3 regions of the Virgibacillus natechei genome follow, and region 1 is predicted to be linked to each of the others. Evidence: riboswitches for the same ligand, from Rfam matches in the RefSeq annotation. Region 1 holds a riboswitch; each other region holds the start of a gene.

Region 1 (5,674 bases):
ACACATCTACATATTCATCCACGGTATCATACCGTTCATCGTGAGAAACGAGTCCATCGTGACCTAGATTTTTAAATCCATTATCTGAAGAGCCCGTAACAATATTCCAGGCAATCCGCCCTTTGGAAATCTGATCTAACGTTGATAGTTGTCTGGCAAAGCTGAAAGGTGGCTGTTGGTAATTATTTGCTGTGACAGCAAGGCCAAGCCGATTGGTATTCGCTGCTAATGCGGATGCTAATACTACCGGATCATTACTTGGAATTTGTAACCCGTTTCGAACGTGGAAATCCCATCCACCCTCATAGTCACCATACAAGCCAATCACATCTGCCAAAAAGAGAGCATCAAACCCCCCTTCTTCTAACTTTTTTGCAAGGGAAACCCATAACTCCAATTGGCCAAAATCCCTTTGCTGTCCCTCAGGTTGTTTCCATGTACCATGAGTAATATGTGAAGCTGTATTCATAACAAATGCTGTTAATGACAATGTATTTCCCATATTGATTACGCTCCCTTTTCAAATAATTTTTCTTCGCATATCCCTTGTATTCCTTCTAGAAAAAGAATTAAAAATAGGCTGAATCAGGTAATAACTCATTGTTGATATAATAATCCCCTATGGCCCTTGCTTTATATAGCGTTGGATTATGAGAAGCTAGTGTACGAATATTACGCCAATGACGATCTAAGTTAGCAGATTGTATCGTGGCAGAAGCACCACCAACTTCAAATAGTAAAGTTGCCGCTTTAAATGCCAATTCCTCAATCGCTACTTTTACTTGAGATCCCCTTAAGGCTGCGTTATGTTCTGCAGCACTATCCGGATATTCACTTGCATCATCTACACTTTTTGCTGCCGCTAGTACCATTGCTTCCGCCGCAAAAGCAAAGCTTGATAATTGACCAACGACTTGCTGTAGCTGAACATCCTGCTTCAAATCATTGGTATTGCCGTGAAAAAAAGAACGTTTTCTTTTATGGATTAAATCCGTTGCATCGGTGACAATGTTTCTTACTATACCCGCAATAATCGCTTGCAGGTAAAGATGCGGCACAGGAGCATATTGCCCTTTTTTCTGGCGATCCGTAAAGGTTTCATTTGCCTCAACCACGACATTTTCGAAAATGGTTGTTCCGCTGCCTGTCATTTTTTGACCAATTCCATCCCAATCATCCAGTACGGTTACCCCTTCTCTAGAAACTGGTACAATTAATAAAGTTGGTGAACCATGAAGCATGGCTTTAACTTCTGTATAATCTGAATAATAGGTACCGGTTGTGAAGATTTTTTCCCCATTTAATAAGTAGTGATCTCCTTCTTTGGTAAGCTTCGTATCATATTCGTAACCTCCAGCTTGATGTTTCGAGTTTTCCGTATATGCGTTGCCTATAATTGCACCATTACCTACCGCTTCTACTATTTTCTTTCGAAGCGGTGTCTCCGGCGATTGTAATAAACTTTCTACCGTCATGAAATGCGCACGGATAATATGCGCGACATCTGGGTCAGCTTCCGCAATTCTAATCACTGCCGTAAATAAATCTACAAAGGATGACCCAGCCCCTCCAGCGTTTTTCGGCAATCGAATGGCACCGAGGCGAAATTCTTTTATTAATTGGACGCCTTTAAAAGGATGTTGTCTCCCTTCCTCGTTGCTCCTCTTTTTAAAATCAGCCGCAATATCACTTATTAGTTGATCAAAGGCTTTCGAATGAATATCCGGAACAGTTACATTTTCTTCCTTTTCTCCTGTCACTACCGATGAATTACTCATTTGTAATCCTCCTTTATATCTTATTGAAAAAAGTATCTGGCCTTTCGCAGCGTACATGATGTTAAAACCATCTACACTAGCTTTATTGATCCATTGCCCCTCGTATCAGCTACTTTTTCCGGTTACCCAACTGCAACACGACAACACCACCGACGCCAGCTCATTTAGCGACCGCTTCAATGGTTCTTTGCTTGTTTGGCGCTTTAGCTTATAGTCATCAATGAAATAGTAGCTCCAATAAGAAAACCCCCTTTTCTAATAGCTTGAGAAAAGAGGGTTGCATGTTCTACTCCGCTCTTATTTCTCAAGAAAATAAATTTTCTTGCTGGATGTAGCACCTTTCTGACAAAGTCAGAGGTTGCTGAAGCGTCAACGGGCCAATTCCCTCGACTTCTCTGAATAAGAATATTTAAAATATTTAATTGTGTTTCATTATAGGTTCAACGATTTTCATTGTCAACACCTTTTTTCTAGTAAGTTGATTTGTTTAGTCGGGATAATTGATGTAAATGATGATCGGAGTAGGTTTTATAAACAACAAGAAGTCCTGTAGAAATTTCTAACCACAGGACTGCTTTGCAAAAGGAAGCACGAGAACCCTCGCACTATGGCTCCAATTATGAGCTTCTTCAATATTTACCCGCAATCTCCTCATGATGCAATATTTAACAATTAACCCATCTATTCTTATCTGATTTCTTGACCCTAATCACTAATTAATTTACACTAAGTATCGTAAAGTAATTATAAGGAAAGGGGCAATAAAAACATGACAAAAAGTGAAATTGGTCAAGCTATTTTACGGGTCGTTTTTGGTTTTATTTTCTTCGCGCACGGCCTGGATAAATTTCAAGGGGGGATAGCTAATACGGCAGGATTCTTTGATAGTCTTGGCGTTCCTGGATTCCTTGCTTATGTGGTTGCGGTTATCGAACTACTCGGCGGGATCGCCATGATTCTTGGAATTGGTACACGAATCGTTGCCGGATTATTTACAGTTATTATGCTGGGAGCGATTTTATTTGCAAATTTACCTGGTGGACTGTTAGGAAACGAAGAATTACCAGGATTTGAACTTGACCTTATTCTACTATCCATATCGATTTATTTCCTATTGAGTGATCGGTTTTCTCTAGCATTGGATAACAAATTATCCCGTTCAATAGAAAATTAAATGATTAAGGGAACAAATGATTTTATCGTTTGTTCCCTTTTTATTGTGTGCCTGTTATGGGTACAGACTTTAAGATGCACCCATGACAGGCACACAATAAAGTCCCAGTTAAACAAAGAACTTAATAAATACGTATTATTCCCCCCGTAGATCCTTGTCCAGACGCGACTTTAGGAGGAATGACTTCCCGAATAGCAGTGGAACGATGTAATCCTGCTCATTCTAAATTTATTTTTACCTATATTCTGAAAAGTGTGTTGACAATACCAATTATTAGTATTAACATGAGTAACAACTTAATAATTCTTATCCAGAGAAGTCGAGGGTTCTGGCCCAATGACACTTCAGCAACCATTGACGAAAGTCGAAAAGGTGCTAATTCCAGCAAAATTATTTTTGGGAGATAAGAGTGGAGCCGTGTATTCACCCCTCTTTTCTCTTATGGAAAAGGGGGTTTTTTAGGTTCAGATTTGAATGAGTTATCACATACACCTAGACATACATAAACCTAAAACCAAGTAATCAGATCTATTTAATACTTTTAAAAAATCACTTATAACTATGTCTGGGTTGAAAGTAGTTTGAACAGGGCTTGGAATAAGAAAGGATTGTACCCATGAAAAGTAGTAAATCTATACAAATTCTAACTATCTATCTTGGTATCGTTTAATGAGGAAGAGGCAAATGCACTTAGGATCATTTTCACCATGTCGCCCCTAAATTGCAAAACCGTGGTCTTTTCCGAACAGACTATGAAGGAAATACACTCAGGGGCCACCTCGACTTAGATTATCCAAACGTTGCATTAAGACAAATGTTTAAATGCAACTATAAGAGAATGTGAGATAACCAATTCCACTCACTAAAAAATATCAAAAGGGAAACGTAAAGGAGTGTAAAAATGAACAAAAAGTTATTAATGATAGTTATATTACTTATCCTTTCATTCATTACTGGCTGCGCGAGTTCAGAAGCATCCGGAAACAAGGAAGAACAAACAATAAAAATTGGCGTTACTGGAGGCGTTCCAGAGGCGGTTACCAATATTGTGAAAGATGAAGCTAAAAAAGAAGGGATTAATCTGGAAGTTATAACCTTTAACGATTGGATTACACCAAATCGCTCTCTTGATAATGAAGAAATAGATTTGAATATGTTCCAAACAAAGCAATTTTTAGGACAATATGTAAAAGACCATACAGCACCTTTCGTAGCATTAGGCTCAACTTATTATAGTTCGTTTGGTATTCACTCTGAAAAGCATAAACATGTCGATGAAATTCCAGATGATGCTACATTAGGGATAGTAAATGACCCTATAAATCAATGGCGATCTTTGCTGCTCTATGAAGAAGCTGGATTAATTAAGGTAAAGCGTACTGATGGTTTATTAACATTACAGGATATTGAAGCAAATCCCAAGAACCTCACATTTAAGGAAATAGAGGGTCCCTTAATGGTACGTACCCTTAGTAGCATTGATGCAGGTCTAGTAAGTAATTCATATGTCATTGATCAAGGCCTGGATCCAACGGAAGAAGCTATCTATTTAGAGAGTGGGAATGAGTTTCCAATGGTCGTAGCTGCAAAAGAAAAAGATAAGGACAATCCAGATTATAAAAGAATAACAGAATTATACCATTCCGATGCAGTAAAACAATTTATTGAAGAAAGGTACAAGGATGCCATTACCCTAACTGATGATCCATTTCAACTTGATGAGGAGGGGATGTAAATGATTGAGTTAAAAAATATAAACAAGAGCTTTGGAGTTGGAAAAACAGAAATTGAAGCAGTAAAAAATATAAATATTCATGTAGGAAAAGGGGAAATTTTTGGAGTGATTGGCTTTAGTGGAGCAGGAAAAAGCACGTTGCTCCGGATGGTCAACCTTCTTGAAAAGCCAACTAGTGGCGAGGTAAATATTAATGGTAAAAATCTTTTAAGATTAAATGAAAAGGAATTGGGAAACACGAGGAAAAAGATTGGTATCATCTTTCAACAGTTTAACCTACTTTCTTCTTATAATGTGTTTGATAACGTAGCCGAAATTCTTCGTATGAATCGCGTGCCGAAGAAGGAAATACAACAAAAAGTGGAAGAGTTACTTGCTCTTGTCGGATTAGATGATAAATCAAAGCAATACCCTGCCCAATTATCTGGTGGACAAAAACAACGAGTTGGTATCGCTCGAGCTTTAGCGATGGACCCGGAAATCCTATTATGTGATGAAGCAACTTCTGCTTTGGATCCGCAAACGACTGATTCGATTCTAGAATTGTTATTAAGTATTAATAAAAAGCTAGGTTTAACTATCGTTCTTATAACACATGAAATGGAGGTCATCAAAAAAACGTGTGATCGTGTGGCTGTTATGGATAAAGGGGAAGTGATTGAGCAAGGATCTGTTCTTGATATTTTTAGCCATCCTCAACAAGTAACCACGAAAAACTTTTTGCGGAATCTGTATGACGATACGATCACTGAAGAAATGATGGAGAATTTACAGGGATTTGGTCATTCCTATATTTTACGTTTAGCTTTCCGAGGCGATTCAGCTTTAGATCCTGTCCTTCATGTCATTTCATCTAAGTATTCAGTCGTCACAAATATTGTACATGGTTCAATTAATTATTTAAAAGGGATTCCATTAGGGATTTTAATGGTTCATATTTCTGGGGATTATGACCAGATGAAGCAAGCAATAACTTATTTAAACGAC
Region 2 (5,674 bases), 530 kb from region 1:
TTTACCAAAGATTGAAAACCTAGAAAATCATGAATTCGAACATTCTGTTGATTTATTAAAAAAGGCTGGTGATTTAGGGCTGTTGGGTGTTGACGTCCCTGAAGAATATGGCGGTCTTGCTTTGGATAAAATTAGCTCTTCTTTAATAACGGAGAAATTTTCACGTGCCGGTGGATTCTCGGTGACACATGGGGCGCATGTAGGGATCGGCTCCCTTCCAATTGTGTTTTTTGGGAATGATGACCAGAAGCAGAAATATTTACCTAAGCTTGCAACTGGAGAACTATTAGCTGCATATGCACTAACAGAACCAAGTTCAGGTTCTGATGCAATGGGGGCAAAAACAACAGCGACATTAAATGAAGCTGGAACGCATTATATTTTAAACGGTGAAAAGCAATGGATCACAAACTCCGCATTCGCAGATGTGTTCGTTGTATACGCAAAAATAGATGGAGAGCATTTCACAGCATTTATCGTTGAACGTGAATTCCCCGGTGTGTCAACCGGTCCAGAAGAGAAGAAAATGGGTATTAAGAGCTCATCTACTCGCACACTCGTTTTAGAGGATGCAGAAGTTCCTGTTGAGAATTTATTAGGGGAAAAAGGGCGAGGCCATATTATCGCATTTAATATTCTCAATGTTGGACGTTATAAGCTTGCGATTGGTGGTGTTGGTGGATCCAAGCGTGCCCTGGAATTATCGGCAAAATATGTGAATGAACGTAAACAGTTCGATACACCAATTTCCAGCTTTTCCTTAACGCAGGAAAAATTAGCAACAATGGCTGCGGAGATTTATGCGAATGAAAGTTCCGTCTACCGAACAGTTGGTTTATTTGAACAGCGTATGGGCGCATTGACAGACGAACAAATGAAGGATGGACGTGAAGTAGCACGTGCCATAGCTGAATACCAAATTGAATGTTCGATGAATAAATATATGGCTACAGAATTATTGGATTATACAGCAGATGAAGCAGTACAATTGCATGGTGGTTATGGGTTTATGCAAGAATATGAAGTAGAGCGAATCTATCGTGATTCACGAATTAACCGTATTTTTGAGGGTACAAATGAAATCAATCGACTAATCGTACCTGGAACATTGTTGAAAAAAGCAATGAAGGGCGAACTTCCATTACTGCAAAAAGCGCAAGCGTTACAAGAAGAATTAATGATGATGATGCCGGAGGAAGTGGGCGACGAGCGTTTAGCGCAAGAGAAACACCTGTTGAAAAATGCCAAGAAGATTGTTTTACTTGGCGCTGGTCTAGCCGCACAGAAGTATATGCAGAAGATTGAAAAGGAACAAGAAATTTTAGTTAACCTAGCAGATATGACTGCAGAAGTATATAACATGGAAGCTGCAATTCTTCGTACTGAAAAGGCGATCAATCGTTCAGGCGATGAGAAAAACAAACAAAAATTATTATACACTCAAATTTATGTACAGGAAGCTTTCAACCGAATTGAAGCAGATGCAAAAGAAACATTAATTGCAGTCGAAGAAGGGGACACATTACGTACGATGTTGTCGTCACTTCGTAAGCTAACTCGCCATACACCAACAAATGTAATAGCGAAAAAGCGGGAGGTTGCAGCTAAAATTATAGAGGAAGAAGAATATATCGTTTAATATAATTCAGGAAGAATATGTGATAGCTCGTTCCTATTAAAATAGGGAGAGCTATCTTTTTATAAGCAGTTAAGCAGTTCAAAAACGCTAGTACATAATTATCAAACGAAAAGAATGAATAATTAGCTATAGTCATGATAGAATTAAAAATATCAATACATTTACGAAGGAGGATGATGTATATGGCACTTACATTTTATTGGTATCCAAGCTGTGGTACATGTAAAAAAGCGAAGAAGTGGTTAGATGAGAATAAACTTGAGTACCGTACCATACATATAGTGGATACACCACCGAAAAAAGAAGAGATAAAAGAACTAATTGAAAAAAGTAATTTGCCTGCAAAAAAATTTTTCAACACAAGCGGGAAAAAATACCGTGAGTTGAATATGAAAGAAAAAATAAAAGATGCAGACACTGAAGAAATGGTAGAACTCTTAGCTTCGGATGGGATGCTGATTAAGCGGCCAATCGTAACGGACGGACTAAACGTGACAGTTGGATTTAAGGAAGAAACGTTTAATGAAAATTGGCTATAATGTGTGTAGGGAAGTTTTAGTAAAAGCCTATCCATCATACGTGAGTAGTGTAATAAATTAGTCAACGTAGAGGTTTCCCGCTTATCATATGATGGGAGTTAGAACAGCGTCAATGAATTATTGTAAAACACTAGAAAAATCCATGCTTACATTGTATAGTTATAATGGAATGAATAAACGGAGGGATATCAATGAGCGTACCAGGGGATTTATTATATTCAGAAGAACATGAGTGGATTAAGAAAGAAGCCGAACAAGTACGTATCGGTATTACAGATTTTGCACAGGATGAACTCGGAGACATTGTATTCGTTGAACTTCCTGAGGTTGGAGAAGAGATTGAATTAGATGAGCCTTTTGGAAGTGTTGAATCCGTTAAAACAGTCTCTGAGTTATATGCTCCACTAAGCGGAAAAGTTATTGAAGTGAACGAGGATTTAGAAGATAATCCTGAATTTGTAAATGACTCACCATATGATAAGGCATGGATGATCGTGGTCGAGCCATCTGATTCGTCGCATCTTGATCGTCTATTATCAGCAGAGCAATATGATGCAGTTACGGACCAAGAAGAAGACTAATATCATGAATAGCGACTATAACTGGCTAACTTGCAACAATGTTGTATAGTTGGCCACGTTTGTATCATAGTATACATATAACAGAAGCATTTTTGCTTGATTTCATTAGGAGTGTTGTGGGATGATGGCACATGAAATAGTTATTATAGTCGAAGGATTAACAGATAAAAGGCAAATTGAGAAGATAATTACCGATGATGTCGCTATTGTTTGTACGAATGGTACCCTTGGTGTTGAGAAGTTTGATGATCTCTTGGAAACCTATGATTTAGATAATAAAAATGTATTGATATTTGTTGATGAAGATTATTCAGGCATAAAATTACGTAAACAATTGAGACATGAGCTTCCGCATGCCGAGCATATCTATGTGAGCAGTGAATATCGTGAAGTAGCGACAACTCCTGAGCATGTACTTGCTACTGCTTTACTGAGTAAACGAATAGCGGTTAATCCAATATTTTTAATTTAGGGTGGTAGTGTTGCAAGAGATAACAAACGAAGTACTGGAACAAGATAGCTATATATTATATATTTATACTCCTTTTTGTGGTACATGTCATGTAGCGCGAACGATGTTAACAAAAATTGAGTCGGTGCACAAAGAAACTATTTTTTACCAAATGAACGCTTCACTGTATGCTGAATTTATGCAGGAACACAAAATAGAGAGTGTCCCCTGCTTGTTAATTAAGGAAGGTAATGAAGTAAAAGAAAAAATTTATGCTTTTCGGTCTATCGCAAATATTTACAGCTATCTGACAGAGTATAAACCAGACCTGTTCGTAAAAAGTTAATGAAATAACAATATTGACACTAGAAAACTAGTGTGCTAGTATTTTTGCAGTAGGAGAGTATAAATGTTCCTACCTGCATCAGTACAATTAAAGCTTTCAAAGCTAAACGGTACGATTATATCTCTTATCTTGAGCGGTGGAGGGACTGGCCCTGTGAAACTGCGGCAACCTTCAGAACATTACGAAGTCTGAAAGGTGCCAACTCCTGCAAAGTGTACGCTTTGGCAGATGAGGGAACGAGAAAACGATTATTTACGTCTTTCTGTTCTCTTACAGGAAGGCGTTTTTGTGTTTTGGTTTGGTATAATAAGCATGGTATGTACCATTTAAGGAGGATTATTTGTGATTTCGATTAAGGGTTTAAGTAAATATTTCACATCAAATAAACAAAGAATAACAGCTGTTGATGATCTGACCCTTAATATAAAAGAAGGTGAGATATTCGGCGTTATCGGCTATAGTGGTGCAGGTAAAAGTACATTTGTACGTTTACTTAATCGGTTGGAGGATCCATCAGATGGTCAAGTTGTGATTGACAACCAGGAAATAACAAAATTAAATGCAAAAAAACTTCGGCTAGCACGACAGGAAATTGGGATGATTTTTCAGCATTTTAATTTACTTTGGTCACGTACTGTGCGAGATAACATTGCTTTTCCACTTGAAATAGCAGGAGTAGCAAAAGCTGAACGGCAAGAACGTGTACAGGAGTTAATTAATTTAGTCGGTCTCTCCGGACGAGAGGATGCCTACCCTTCTCAACTTAGTGGAGGACAGAAGCAGCGTGTGGGTATTGCTCGCTCGTTAGCAAATAACCCGAAAGTATTATTATGCGATGAAGCAACTTCAGCATTAGATCCAGAAACGACGAATTCTATCCTTGATTTACTGGTGGATATTAATGAGAAGCTGGGATTAACGATTATTCTTATTACCCACGAAATGCATGTTATACGCAAAATATGTAACCAGGTTGCAGTAATGGAACAAGGGAAAATCGTAGAACAAGGTGAAGTACTGGATGTATTCCGGCGTCCAAAGGAAACGGTGACAAGAAAATTTGTGGAGCAGGTTATGGGTGCAGATGATGAAGACGAAAGTGTAAGTCATTTGATTGATACGTATGACCAAGGAATAATCATTCGACTTCATTTTATTGGTGAAACAGCAAATCAAGCATTAATAAGTCAAGTAGCCAAGAAGTTTGATATAGCTATTAACATCCTCCAGGGGAAAATTACCCAGACCCAGGCGGCCGCATACGGTACATTGTTTGTTCAAGTTGAAGGAGATTCAGAGGAAATAAATAGGGCAGTAAGCTTTATTCATGATGAGACCTCGGTAGAAGTGGAGGTTGTTCGTCATGCTGAATGACTTATTTCCAAATCTAGATGTTCAAGACTTGGTGGAAGCAACGTATGAAACCTTTTATATGACGTTGTTCGCATTGGCAGGGACCATAATTTTAGGCATTATTCTAGGTTTACTTTTATACCTGACAATGCAAGGCGGCATGTGGCAAAACAAAACACTTAACTTTATTGTAGCTACGGTTGTAAATGTGTTCAGAGCTATTCCGTTTATTATATTAATTTTATTGTTATTTCCATTCACTGACTTTTTAATTGGAACTATTCGGGGTCCCACTGCAGCTTTACCTGCATTGATTATAGGTTCAGCACCATTTTATGGACGACTGGTGGAAATTGCGCTAAAGGAAGTTGATAAAGGCGTGATTGAAGCAGCAACCTCAATGGGAGCAAAGACACGGACAATTATTTTTCGGGTTCTATTACCGGAATCTATGCCAGCATTGGTGTCTGGGATAACTGTTACTGCAATAGCGTTAATTGGTTACACCGCGATGGCGGGCGTTATTGGTGCTGGAGGATTAGGAGATTATGCATACTTCTTCGGTTTTCAACGCCGTGATTTTGATGTGGTACTTGTTTGTACCATTTTGATTGTAGTCATTGTATTTATTTTCCAATTTATCGGAGATTATCTGTCTACTAAATTAGATAAAAGATAAAAATATAAGGGGAGATTATAATGAAAAGGAACGTGGCATTTTTAATGCTACTAGTAGTATTAGTACTAGCAGCTTGTGGGGATGGA
Region 3 (5,674 bases), 590 kb from region 1:
ATATTACGTCACCTTAAAAAGAATGGCCTTATCGTAATCGTTGTATACCACGGGCATCAAGGTGGCAAGCAGGAAAAAGAATCGTTATTGGAGTACTTAACCAGTCTAAATCAAAAGGAATTTAGTGTGTTAAAACATGAATTCATTAACCAAAAAAATAACCCGCCTTTTGTTTTAGCCATTCAAAAGAGGTAAAACGGACGAAGCCGTAACTCGGCTTATCCAGTTTTTCCACTAATTTTATAATACATCCTAGTATTCCAATGGAAGAAACGAGACCTGTAGCCACTCGTTCGCAACAGTTCCCTTGTCATTTCGGCCCCTCCATCTATTTCCTTTACCTTTGGATCACCTAAATATAAACCAACTAATCCTTGATGAATCATTTCATGAAAAGATTGATTCGGCAACACTTGAACGTGTTTATTTACTTGTCCAATAAAATAAGTAAGCCGTTCCTTCATTACATCCTGGTCTGGATAATAGCTGCAAAAATTTAAATCCGCTTCCACCATATCCTCATGCTGATCAATATAATAATCCAGTAAAATATGTAAGGCTTGCATGTATGGAAAGTAGCTCTGATAAATTTTCTCAGCCAAATCCGCTGTCATTTTTCCGTTCATTGTATAGGAAACCATACAAAAAACTCCCAAAGTAGATCCTGCTGCAGCGGAGAATTCATACCAGCTCAACCCAGGGGATTCCTCTGTATGCCTATCATACCAATTTGTTAATCGTGGGATTCGCTCTTCAACTTTAACGTGTTTGTGTACTTGGAGATCCCCATACATTGCCTCAAGCTTTAACAAATAGCCCTGTATAATAGAATAATCATCAAGGTTTCGCAACGTTTTTTGACATGTTCGAACGAGATCCGCTAAATACTCTCCGTCTAACTGTACATCCCGTAACGCATAATAGTTTTTTATCGTATTTCCTGGTTTCAATGCATCAATCATCGCATCATGCAACAAACGAAAATCAGCTGGATCCATTGATGTACTGCGGTCACATAAATTATCCAGGTAATCACTTATCGTTTGATAAGCCACGATAAAACGGATTGCTTCTCTCCATTCATACCCTGCTAGCAATGCGTAAACCCCTCCGCCCTGACAGTGGAATCTTTTTGTTTCAATACTAGCTAGTGCTTGTTTACGTAATTCTTCATCTGGTATCTGCTCAGCACGATTTTTCCAGTGTGTTAATTCTTGATTGACTGCAGGGAAAATTTTTCTGTATACGCTGTTCATTAAAGTCAAAGCCGTTATAGGTACACGCATTGTCAAACCAATTACTCCTTTCATAGATCGTATGAAACGTCAATTCGGTATTTTTTGTTATACTGTATATACCACCATAATAATTAGGAGGATTCAAATGATAGACCATTATAAAAATACAATACCTTCCATTCATGAAACAGCATTTATCGCGAAAGATGCACTCGTAAACGGCGATGTAACGATTGATGAACATTCGAGTATATGGTTTAAGACTGTGATACGCGGAGACGTTGCACCAACTCGAATTGGAAAAAGAGTCAGTGTTCAGGACCTATCCATGCTTCACCAAAGTCCCAATAACCCTTTAATCATTGAAGACGATGTAACAATTGGACATCAAGTTACCTTGCATTCTGCAATCATTCGTAAAAACGCATTAATCGGTATGGCCTCTATCCTATTGGACGGAGCTGAAGTTGGGGAAAACGCATTTATTGGCGCGGGAAGTCTTGTCCCACCTGGAAAAAAGATACCTGCAAACACATTAGCAATGGGAAGACCCGCAAAAGTTATTCGTGATTTGACAAAAGAAGACTATGCTGAAATGGAACGGGTACGAACATCTTACGTTGAAAAAGGGCAGTATTATAAAAATCACACCAACCTATAACAATTGCGCTGGTGCGTATTCTGGAGGTCAGAGACTAGAGGTCGGATTAGTAGAAATCGGTAAAAAAGCCGATTTCTTTATCGGCTTTAAGTCTTATTTTTTACTTTTTTCAACTGAAATCGATGGGGGTGATTTCGTTATCACTCCCCCTTACATTTTCACTCATTAGGTTATAAAACAAGCCATACAACCATCTGCTGTATGGCTTGTTTTTAAACTGTTTTATATTTTTCCACGAGTGCCTTTAACTCTTCTACTTTATCCGTTTTCTCCCACGGAAACATAATATCTGTTCTCCCAAAATGACCATAGGCAGCTGTGCTTCTGAAAATTGGCTTTTGCAGATCAAGCATACGAATAATTCCTGCCGGCCGTAAGTCAAATATCTCCCGAATCGCTGAAACGAAGTCTTCTTCACTCACGACACCAGTTCCAAATGTATTGACCGCAATTGACACAGGCTCCGCAACACCTATTGCATAGGCGAGTTGCACCTCACATGTTTTTGCTAATTTAGCTGAAACAATATTTTTAGCTACATACCGGGCTGCATACGCAGCGGAACGATCGACTTTCGTTGAATCTTTTCCACTGAATGCACCACCTCCATGACGCGCATACCCACCATAGGTGTCGACCATAATTTTACGGCCTGTTAAGCCCGCATCTCCTTGAGGTCCCCCAATAACAAAACGTCCGGTTGGATTAATAAAATAGTTAGTTGTTTCGTCTAATAGACTAGCAGGAACCACTGGGCGTATAACATGTTCTATTAAATCTTTTTCAATTTGCTCAATGGTTATATCCTGATGATGCTGTGTTGAAATAACAATTGTATCCACTTTAATTGGGTTGTTATTCTCATCGTATTCAACGGTTACCTGTGTTTTCCCGTCCGGACGTAGATAGGAAAGAACTTTTTCTTTTCTCATGTCTGATAAACGTTTTGCCAGTTTATGAGCTAATGAAATTGGCAATGGCATTAATTCTTCGGTTTCATCACATGCATAGCCAAACATAAGACCTTGATCACCTGCACCAATTGAAGCGATTTCTTCATCACTTATTTTCCCTTGACGTTCTTCAAGTGCATGATCGACCCCACCTGCAATATCTGCAGATTGCTCATCGATTGCTGTTAATACAGCACATGTGTCGGCATCAAAACCAAACTTAGCACGCGTATATCCTATATCCTTTATTGTTTGACGGACAATCGCAGGTATATCCACATATGTACTTGTAGTAATTTCTCCAGAAACTAACACAAGCCCTGTGGTTACAGTTGTCTCACATGCAACACGCGCATGCGGATCATTTTTTAAAATTTCATCCAGGATAGCATCTGATATTTGATCAGACATCTTATCTGGATGCCCTTCTGTTACAGATTCAGATGTAAATAAACGGCGATTTGGAGCCATACGGCTAAATCCTCCCTCAATATTATGTTACGGTACTCTATTCATTAATTATGTTTCTTTATTATTCAAAGTGCAAAAAAAAGCCCTTCCTGCAACATGAGGAAAGGTGGTATATCCTTTCACTCTTATTATTCAAGGAAATATACTACTATAATCCTTGCATCAGGTGAGCACCTTTTCACTGGTGTGACGGTTGCTGGGCTTCATAGGGGCTGTCCCTCCACCAACTCTGAATAAGAGAGTATCCATACGTAATTTAGCTTATCGAAAGAGGCCTATTATGTCAACCGATTCATTCTATAAATACGATAAAATAAAGCTTCATTCAATGAGGGTTTTATGACGTACAAATGTTTTCGATGTAATTTCATACTTATCCGTATTGTTACCCTACCCAAACTTTTCACTCTAACTCCATTTTTAAGTCGGAGTTTAACCGCTCGTTAAACTCCGATATAAAGCTTAATGAAAATTCATCAAAAGAAATCTTTTAAATAGTATGGACTAATTTAACTAATGTGTTATACTATTTGTAAATTAAAGCATATGATAATTTTATATTCCATTTTTTAAACAAATTCATCAAAAGGCGGGTATCATATATGAAAACGGTAGAATCATTTATTAAAAACGAGCTATATTCTCATGACAATTTACAAAAGAATCTGTCTGTTCCCAGATTGGTTGAGAAAATCCTATCGAAGAATGAAGGTGTTTTAACCGCAACAGGATCAGTTCGTGCTACTACAGGCGCATATACTGGGCGTTCGCCAAAAGATAAATTTATTGTGAAAGATGAATCTTGCGAGGAGTTTATTGATTGGGGACCCGTTAATAAAGCAATTGATGAAAAGGCTTTTAATAAGTTATACAAGAAAGTAACCGCTTATTTAATGGAAAAAGATGAATTATATCAATTTAAAGGATTTGCTGGTGCGGATTCCAATTCTAGATTACCGATTCAAGTTATTAACGAATATGCTTGGCATAACTTGTTCTCTCGTCAGTTATTCATTAATCCAACAGATGAAGAACTAGCATCACATGAGGCTGATTTCACAGTAATTTCAGCACCAACTTTCAAAGCTGATCCTGCAATTGATGGTACAAATTCAGAAGCATTTATTATTATTTCTTTTAAAGAGCGGGTTATTCTAATCGGTGGTACAGAATACGCTGGTGAAATTAAAAAATCAATATTCTCTATTATGAACTATATATTACCAAGGAACAATATCTTATCGATGCATTGTTCTGCAAACGTTGGCCAAGAGGGAGATGTTGCTTTATTCTTTGGCCTTTCAGGTACAGGAAAAACAACCTTATCTGCTGATCCCTACCGGCGTTTAATTGGTGATGATGAGCATGGTTGGAGTCCAAGTGGTGTCTTCAATATCGAAGGTGGATGTTACGCAAAATGTAACAACCTTTCCGAGAAAAAAGAACCACAAATATTTAATGCCATCCGGTTCGGATCCGTGTTGGAAAATGTAATTCTGGATGAAGAATCGCGACTTCCAGATTATGATGATACGTCATTAACCGAAAACACAAGAGCCGCATATCCTGTGGAAAACATTGATAACATTATTACACCAAGTGTTGCGGGACATCCGAATACGATTATTTTCTTAACGGCAGATGCATCTGGAACATTGCCACCTATTAGTAAATTAACAAAAGAGCAAGCAATGTACCATTTCTTGAGTGGATATACGAGTAAATTGGCTGGCACAGAGCGCGGAATAACAGAACCTCAGGCAACATTTTCTGCATGCTTTGGTTCTCCCTTCCTACCATTAGCACCAGCGACTTATGCTAAAATGCTAGGAGAAAAAATCGACCTCTACCAGTCGAATGTATTCTTAGTGAACACAGGCTGGACTGGTGGTTCTTATGGTACTGGAAATCGAATGAAGCTGCTCTATACTCGTGCTATGATACACGCTGCTTTAGAGGGTGAATTGAACTCGGTTGAAACAACACAGGATGAGATCTTTGGCTTAGATATGCCAATCCATGTTCCTGGAGTTCCAGATGACGTGTTAATTCCTAAGCATACATGGGAAGATCCGGTAGCATATGATAATGAAGCAAAGTCACTTGCTATGAAATTTCACGAGAACTTTAAGAAATTCACACAAGTAAGTACTGCTATTCAGCAAGCAGGTCCAATTTATCGTTCATAACAAATATTGTATCCTCATCCCAAAAGGATTTTATATAAGGCGGAATTATCCGCAGCCGATCTCTAACACAGAGGTCGGCTTTTTTCTGCATTATTTAATAGATTCTTCATTTAGAAAGTAGAGCCCACACTGGGCATTCACACATTTTTCAGGTAAGCATAA

The links. A riboswitch is a leader RNA that binds a small molecule or an ion and turns the genes downstream of it on or off. The one in region 1 is predicted to bind S-adenosylmethionine.
Region 2: it holds a riboswitch for S-adenosylmethionine, as region 1 does, so the genes downstream of both, OLD84_RS12655 (methionine ABC transporter ATP-binding protein) here and OLD84_RS15150 (acyl-CoA dehydrogenase family protein) in region 1, are expected to answer to the same signal.
Region 3: it holds a riboswitch for S-adenosylmethionine, as region 1 does, so the genes downstream of both, metK (methionine adenosyltransferase) here and OLD84_RS15150 (acyl-CoA dehydrogenase family protein) in region 1, are expected to answer to the same signal.

Annotation. Positions count from the first base shown of each region.
Region 1 is NZ_CP110224.1:2,962,769-2,968,442, forward strand. It holds gene OLD84_RS15145 (LLM class flavin-dependent oxidoreductase) at 1-502, opposite strand, end outside; gene OLD84_RS15150 (acyl-CoA dehydrogenase family protein) at 570-1,778, opposite strand; SAM riboswitch class I at 2,073-2,184, opposite strand; gene OLD84_RS15155 (DoxX family protein) at 2,548-2,952, shown strand; SAM riboswitch class I at 3,256-3,362, shown strand; gene OLD84_RS15160 (MetQ/NlpA family ABC transporter substrate-binding protein) at 3,854-4,687, shown strand; gene OLD84_RS15165 (methionine ABC transporter ATP-binding protein) at 4,688-5,674, shown strand, end outside.
Region 2 is NZ_CP110224.1:2,436,143-2,441,816, reverse strand. It holds gene OLD84_RS12680 (acyl-CoA dehydrogenase family protein) at 1-1,639, shown strand, start outside; gene OLD84_RS12675 (arsenate reductase family protein) at 1,822-2,178, shown strand; gene gcvH (glycine cleavage system protein GcvH) at 2,370-2,759, shown strand; gene OLD84_RS12665 (toprim domain-containing protein) at 2,884-3,231, shown strand; gene OLD84_RS12660 (thioredoxin family protein) at 3,242-3,556, shown strand; SAM riboswitch class I at 3,678-3,791, shown strand; gene OLD84_RS12655 (methionine ABC transporter ATP-binding protein) at 3,899-4,930, shown strand; gene OLD84_RS12650 (methionine ABC transporter permease) at 4,920-5,588, shown strand; gene OLD84_RS12645 (MetQ/NlpA family ABC transporter substrate-binding protein) at 5,609-5,674, shown strand, end outside.
Region 3 is NZ_CP110224.1:2,372,757-2,378,430, forward strand. It holds gene OLD84_RS12335 (tRNA 5-(aminomethyl)-2-thiouridylate-methyltransferase MnmM) at 1-195, shown strand, start outside; gene OLD84_RS12340 (tetraprenyl-beta-curcumene synthase family protein) at 219-1,286, opposite strand; gene OLD84_RS12345 (gamma carbonic anhydrase) at 1,384-1,899, shown strand; gene metK (methionine adenosyltransferase) at 2,112-3,323, opposite strand; SAM riboswitch class I at 3,446-3,563, opposite strand; gene pckA (phosphoenolpyruvate carboxykinase (ATP)) at 3,926-5,512, shown strand.